2 regions of the Xanthomonas fragariae genome follow, and region 2 is predicted to be linked to the other one. Evidence: riboswitches for the same ligand, from Rfam matches in the RefSeq annotation. Region 2 holds a riboswitch; the other holds the start of a gene.
What was found. Region 2 has a riboswitch for cobalamin ahead of metE (5-methyltetrahydropteroyltriglutamate--homocysteine S-methyltransferase). Riboswitches for the same ligand answer to the same signal wherever they lie in the genome.

Region 1: it holds a riboswitch for cobalamin, as region 2 does, so the genes downstream of both, btuB (TonB-dependent vitamin B12 receptor) here and metE (5-methyltetrahydropteroyltriglutamate--homocysteine S-methyltransferase) in region 2, are expected to answer to the same signal.

Annotation. Positions count from the first base shown of each region.
Region 1 covers NZ_LT853882.1:963,921-967,333, forward strand. The annotation lists gene PD885_RS04400 (hypothetical protein) at 153-983, shown strand; partial or broken gene PD885_RS20465 (PLP-dependent transferase) at 1,018-1,166, shown strand; cobalamin riboswitch at 1,193-1,413, shown strand; gene btuB (TonB-dependent vitamin B12 receptor) at 1,529-3,406, shown strand.
Region 2 covers NZ_LT853882.1:689,915-693,327, reverse strand. The annotation lists gene metE (5-methyltetrahydropteroyltriglutamate--homocysteine S-methyltransferase) at 1-1,837, opposite strand, end outside; cobalamin riboswitch at 2,047-2,290, opposite strand; gene PD885_RS03125 (Abi family protein) at 2,778-3,413, shown strand, end outside.

The DNA of each region.
Region 1 (3,413 bases), 270 kb from region 2:
TGAAAAGGGCAGCTGTGAGGCTGCAGGCAGCGACGCGCGGCCGCCAGGTGCGCCGGCAGGTCCGGATCGCTAGCCAAAGCCAGGGCGTTGTCTCCACGACAATCCGTGCTCCCCGTGATCCGCTGTCATTGTCTGTCGCACCGGGAACTTTCGTGTCGGATATCCAGCAGCACATGCAGCCAGCCGCGACTTTCACCCGGGTGTCGGTGCCGGATGGAATGCTTGACATCCATGGAACGCACGATGGTAAAGCCCCACGTGCACACCAGGAACTGGCCCAGAGTGCTGCTCCGGGCGCTGCGGTGATAAATGGCGGCTATTTTGTCCACAAGCCCGGATTGCAAACGGACTGTGGCGAGACCATCGAGAGTATCGGTTGTCCGGTCGGACAGGTCGCCGGACGGCAGGATTTCATAGCGATTCCAGGACCTTGGGTGTCCGACTACGGCACGATCACGGCTAATGGAGCGCCCGTATTGAGTGGTGCACCTTTACTCGCGCTCGAAGGAAGGTCCCGGCCGATCGAGGACGCAGACAGGTTTCAGTACTTCATCGACGGCAAGGATGACCCGCTCAATCGCCTCGCAGGCGCGCTGACGCATTCCAGTAATGCCAATGAGCGCGCTGCTGTCAGCCTGCTGCCTACCCGCTTGTCCGGAGCCACTAAAGTGGTCCTGCAAACATTGACAACGGGCGGAAACCGGAAGGCTGGCGTTACCATGGCCCAATGGCAAACCATCGCTGAGCTCGCGGCGCAAAGCGTGGCGGACGCATTGCGACCAGGGCATACGGGTGCTGGCGCATCGACATTGAACCTCGACGGTGGCGGCTCTGTCTTTCTGGGCATTCGGCAAATCGATGGTGTCAAGATGTTGGCGCGCGGGGGCTTGCCGGACCAATCCGTGCGGCCAGTTGCCAACGTTATGATTTCCGAAGCGGGCGTCGCTGGCCCCGTGCCTGGCATACGACCGTACAGCCGCTAGCTCGGGTCTTCTGCCATCACGCATCCAGGTGCCGGGCAATATCTACAGCCGCATCATGAATCCGGCCAACGATGTGCTGGCGCAACGCGTCGCCGCGCTGGAAAGCGGCATCGGCGCGTTGGCGCTGGCGTTAGGGCAGGCGGCGGTGACCTATGCGATCCAGCCATCGCCGAGGCTGGCGACATAAGAGGCGCGCCGGCCAATCCTGATACCATGCGTGCCCTTGAGGTGATTGCCGGTTAGCCATTCTTAAACGGGAATCCGGTGCGTGGATCGTCTTGGCGAGACGCAATTCCGGAGCAGCCCGCGCAACGGTGGACGAGGTCAGATGCCGCAACACGCCACTGCGCGCACGCATGGGAAGGCGCGGCATCGGAGGCGCAACCTTCCACTCGCGAGCCCGGAAACCGGCCTGAGGGATTTACCCGGCACGCGGTGGGCGTGGCCTTGATCGTGTGGCGCTGCTGCGTCGACCGTCTGGCCCGTTGCTGCTTGTCGCCCCATTGCCCCCGCGCGGGTAGGCGCGGTTCCAGGAGCAGCAGCCGATGTCCTTTTCTTCAGTTTTGCCGCCTCGTGCCGTGTTGGCCGTGGGCCTGTCGTTGTGCTTTGCCAACCGGGCGCAGGCCGAGGCTGCCATCGATCTCGATGAGGTCGTGGTCACCGCCTCGCGTACTGCGCAAACCCAGGACCAGACGCTGGCGCCGGTCACCGTGATTGACCGCGCGCAGATCGAGCGTCGCCAGGCGAACGCGCTGCAGGATCTGCTGCGCGGCGAAGCCGGCGTGTCGCTGGCTAATAATGGTGGTCCAGGCAAGGCGAGCTCGCTGTTCCTGCGCGGTACCGGGTCCGATCATGTGGTGGTGCTGATCGACGGTGTGCGCATCGGCTCGGCCACCTCCGGCGGTGCGGCGTTGCAGGATTTGCCGATCGAGCAGATGGAGCGCATCGAAATCGTGCGCGGTCCGTTCTCCAGTCTCTACGGTTCCGAAGCGCTGGGCGGCGTGATCCAGATCTTTACCCGTCGCCCGCACGGCAGCTTCGTGCCGACCTTCAGCGCCGCGGCCGGCAGCGACAACGCACGCCGCTACAGCGCGGGCGTGGCCGGGCGCAGTGAGGGCGATCTGAGCGAGACCGGCGGTTGGTATTCGGCCAATGCGGTGCACGACCAAACCGATGGCATCAATGCGTACCTGGACACCAGCTCCAGCGACTACGATCCGGATCGCGACGGCTATCGCAACGATTCGTTGAGCGTGCAAGGCGGCTGGCGCTTCAATCGCCAGTGGGATGCCGACGTGCACGCCTTGCGTGCGCGCAGCCGCAACGAATACGACGGTTCGGCGTTCGGCGGCACTGTGTCCAAGGGCGTGCAGCAGGCGGTCGGTGGCCGGGTGCGTTACGCGCCGACCGATGCGTTCACGCTCACCGCCAGCGTCGGCAGCAGCACCGATCTGGGCGATGCGTATTATGAAGGTGCATATGTGTCCACCTACGACACCCGTCGCAAGCAGAGCGCGTTGCAGGCCGATATCAATGCAGGCCCGGGTCTGCTCACGGTTGGCTTCGATTGGCAGCGCGATGAGATCGCCAGCAGCGACACCTACGATGCCGATAGCCGCAGCGATCGTGCTGCCTTTGCGCAGTGGCAGCAGACATTCGGCACGCAGTCGTTGCAGGCCAGCCTGCGCCGCAACGACAACAGCCAGTTCGGCGGCAAAACCACCGGCAGCCTGTTGTGGGGATGGGATTTTGCCCAGCATCTGCGCCTGACCGCCAGCTACGGCACCGCGTTCAAGGCACCGACCTTCAACGAGTTGTATTACCCAGACTACGGCAACCCCTTGCTGCGGCCGGAAACCTCCAAAAGCGCCGAGCTCGGCCTGCGCGGCAATGGCGATTGGGGCACCTGGACGCTGAGCGCGTTCCAGACCCGCATCGACGATCTGATTGCCGGCGACGCGTCGCTGGTGGATGCACTGCATCCGTTCGGGCAGCCGAACAATATCGATCAGGCACGCATCCGCGGCGTGGAAGCCGGTTACGACACCGAGCTGGCCGGCTGGACCGTGCGCAGCGCGTTGACATGGCTGCAGCCGCAGGCCGATGGCGAGGTCAACCATGGCAACTGGCTGCCGCGGCGTGCGGGTCAGAGCGGTCGCATCGATGCCGATCGCAGCTTCGGTGCGTTGGGCGTGGGCGCAAGCCTGTTCGGGTCTGGCAAGCGTTTCGACGACCTGATCAACACCGAGCGTTTGGCCGGTTATGGCCTGCTCGATCTGCGCGTGAGTTATGCGATCAACGCCGATTGGACCATCCTGCTCACCGCCAACAACGTGTTCGACCGCCACTACGAAACCGCACGCTGGTACGCGCAGCCAGGGCGCAATTATCTGCTTACCTTCCGCTACCAACCGGCGCAGTAACAGCAGC
Region 2 (3,413 bases):
GCAAGCCTTCGCGGATTGCAGGTTCGTCGATCTGGATCACACCGATGCCGGCCGCTTCCAGATCGCGCACTTCATCGCGCAAGGCCAGTGCAATCTGCCGGCAGGTTTGCGCGCGCTCCTGGTCATCGCGTACGAACGACCACTGCAGCACCGTCACCGGGCCGGTGAGCATGCCCTTCATCGGGCGCTCGGTCAGCGATTGCGCGTACTGCGACCAATACACCGTCATCGGCGCGGGGCGTGCCACGTCGCCGTAGATGATCGGTGGCTTCACGCAGCGCGAGCCGTAGCTCTGTACCCAACCCAGCTTGGTGAAGGCGAAGCCTTCGAGCTGTTCGCCGAAGTATTCCACCATGTCGTTGCGCTCGAACTCGCCGTGCACCAGCACGTCCAGCCCGATGGCTTCCTGGAAGCGCACGCACGACTCGGTCTGTACGCGCAAAAACGCATCGTATTGTTCTTGCGACAGCTTGCCGGACTTGTAGCGCGCACGCGCTTCGCGCACTTCGTGCGTCTGCGGGAACGAACCGATCGTGGTGGTAGGATACGCCGGCAATTGCAACGCCTGTTGCTGCGCCACACGGCGCTGCGGATAGACCGATGCACGCCGCGCGCTATCGCCATCCAATGCTGCCAGGCGCTTGCTCACGTCAGGCCGGTGCACTTTAGGTGAGGAGCGACGTGCCTCCACGGCGGCGCGGGTTTGTTCAAGCGCGGCGTTGGCGTGCGGTTTGTCATCGAGCGCATCGGCCAACGTGCGCAGCTCGCCGAGTTTCTGCTTGGCGAACGACAACCAGCTACGTAGATCTGTATCGAGGCTTTTCTCCACATCCAGATCCACTGGCACATGCAGCAGCGAGCACGACGGTGCCAGCCACAGGTTGTCGGCACCCACATGCCCTCGCGCATAGCGGGCCAAGGTCAGGGCATTATCCAGCGGCGTACGCCACACGTTGCGGCCGTTGACCAGACCAAGCGACAGCACACGCTCGCTTGGTAGCGCGCCGAGCACCGCATCGAGTTGTTCCAACCCACGCACCAGATCTATATGCAGGCCATCTACCTGCAACGCGGCAGCCAGGCGCAGGTTGTCGTCCAACGCACCGAAATACGTTGTCAGCAACAACTTCGGACGTGGGCCATTGGCCAGTGCCGCATACGCGGTGAGGTAGGCATCTTGTGCAGCGGCATCCAGATCCAGCACCAGCGCCGGCTCATCGATCTGCACCCATTCCGCACCGGCGTCGTGCAACTGCGCCAACAACTGCGCGTAGACCGGCAGCAGGCGTTCCAACAAGGCGAGCCGGTCGCTGCCATCGGTGGTCTTGGACAGCAACAGCAGGCTCACCGGGCCAAGCAGTACCGGCCGTGTGCGAATGCCTTGCGCCAACGCTTCGCGGAACTCGGCCACCGGCTTGTCGCCGCGCAACGCGAAGGTCTGGTCGGCATGCAGTTCCGGCACGATGTAGTGGTAGTTGGTGTCGAACCACTTGGTCATTTCCAGCGCGTGCACGTCCACGCCATCGGCCTGATGGCCGCGTGCCATTGCAAAGTAACCGGCCAGTGGGTCGCGCTCGGTGAGCGCGCGATAGCGCTGCGGAATCGCGTCGAACAGAAACGCGGTGTCGAGCACGTGGTCGTACAGGCTGAAGTCGTTGCTGGGCGGTACATCCACCCCGGCATCGCGTTGCAGTTCCCAGTGCCGCGCACGCAGCGTGCGTGCAGTGGCCTGCAAGTCGGCAGCGTCGCTTTCGCCACGCCAGTGGCGCTCCAGCGCCTGTTTGAGCTCGCGTCGCGCGCCGATGCGCGGGAAGCCCAGATTGGTCACGATCGTCATGTTGCATGTCCTCATTGCATGGGTGGCATTGAGGAACGAAGGAACCGCGCAACGTCTCCGCGCTTGCACGCAGGCCCGCCACACCAGCGACCTTCGCCCCCGCGGGCGAGCCGGCAATCGACGGGCAACGACGGACACGCACGCCACCATGCAGGCGGCGCACGGATCCGGCCGCTCCCCGCAGAGCGCCAGGTCGAAACGAAGGACGGTCGTGTCCCCCGGCCAGGGCCGGTATTCGGGCTGATGGACGTCGCCGTGCAAATGCACGGAGTGCCTACTGTCCGTCGCTTCCCAGACCGTGGCCGGTCCAGTGCTGTTGACGAAGGTCGTTTCCATTCACCGCTGCGGGGCAGCTCCGGAATGGGATGCAGATAGCACCCTTCACCGGATTCCCGTTTAATCCCATCGCTTCATCCGAATGAAGCGATGGAAACCGTGGCGTGCGCAGATTAGGCGCAGACGTGGCGGTGGTCAAGCAAAACTGTGGATGCCCGCATGATCTGCAAGTTGCGCCCCCATGTAGCGCTAGCAATGCGTGTAATTCCAGCGAGTGAATCGTCACCGTGATTTGCTTTTGAATTGCTGATCTAGTGCCCGTTTTTGCTCCAACGCAACGCGCGCTTCCCAAGCAGCTTCCTGTGGGATTGAGCGGGACATCCAGATGGCGAAACGCCTTGAAGTTCTCGCCCGCTATTCGCTCTGGGGCACGCTACCTAGAAGTTGCCTGGGCAGGGCGGCCTCGTACTCTTGACAGGTGAAAAGGCTTCACGCTGAACGTGATGCCTCTTGCCAGAAGCGGACATATTATCTCCGGCTAAAATTTTGTTGATGTGTAGGGCGGAATGGTGCAGAATTTCCCTAACACACCCGCCACGCCTCTACAGCTCTTGCTGGAAGCGCAATTTGGCGGGTTTTTTTGCCTTGGGCAACGGGGGCAGGGATGGTGCAGTACACGAAGGAGGCGTTGGATTACGCCCAGCAGATCCGGCAGTTGCAGGGCCGAGGTCTGGCTATCGTCGATCCTGTCAAAGCAGAGCTTTACCTGCGCAAGGTCGGCTATTACCGCCTGATGGGCTACCTGTTTCCTTTGCGAGTGGCAGGTAGCGACACCTATCTGCCAGGCGCGAGCATCGACACCGCGCTCAGGCTTTATGAGTTTGATCGTCATCTGCGCCATCTCGTAGGCGAAGCCATCGGGCATATCGAAGTGGCCGCCCGGACGGCAGTGACCTACAGGCTGGCTCACGCCTATGGGAGCTTTGCCCATCGCAATGCGGCTAACTTCCGACCTGACGGTGGGAAAGGCAACTGGCACGAAAGCTGGTTAAGTAAGGTCGACGAGCAGGTCTGCCGTGCCAGGGAGACGTTCATAGACCACTATAAGTGCCGATACACCATCCCACCTTTCCCCGAAGTGCCTATCTATATGGCCAGCGAGGTGATGTCCCTGGGCACGCTGTCCAAACTGGTGCGTGCCATGCATAGCGTAGATCAAGCCGCAATTGCTACTGAGTTCCACACGGATATACCGGTTCTGCTCAGCTGGCTTCACGCCGTCTCTGTGGTCCGCAACATT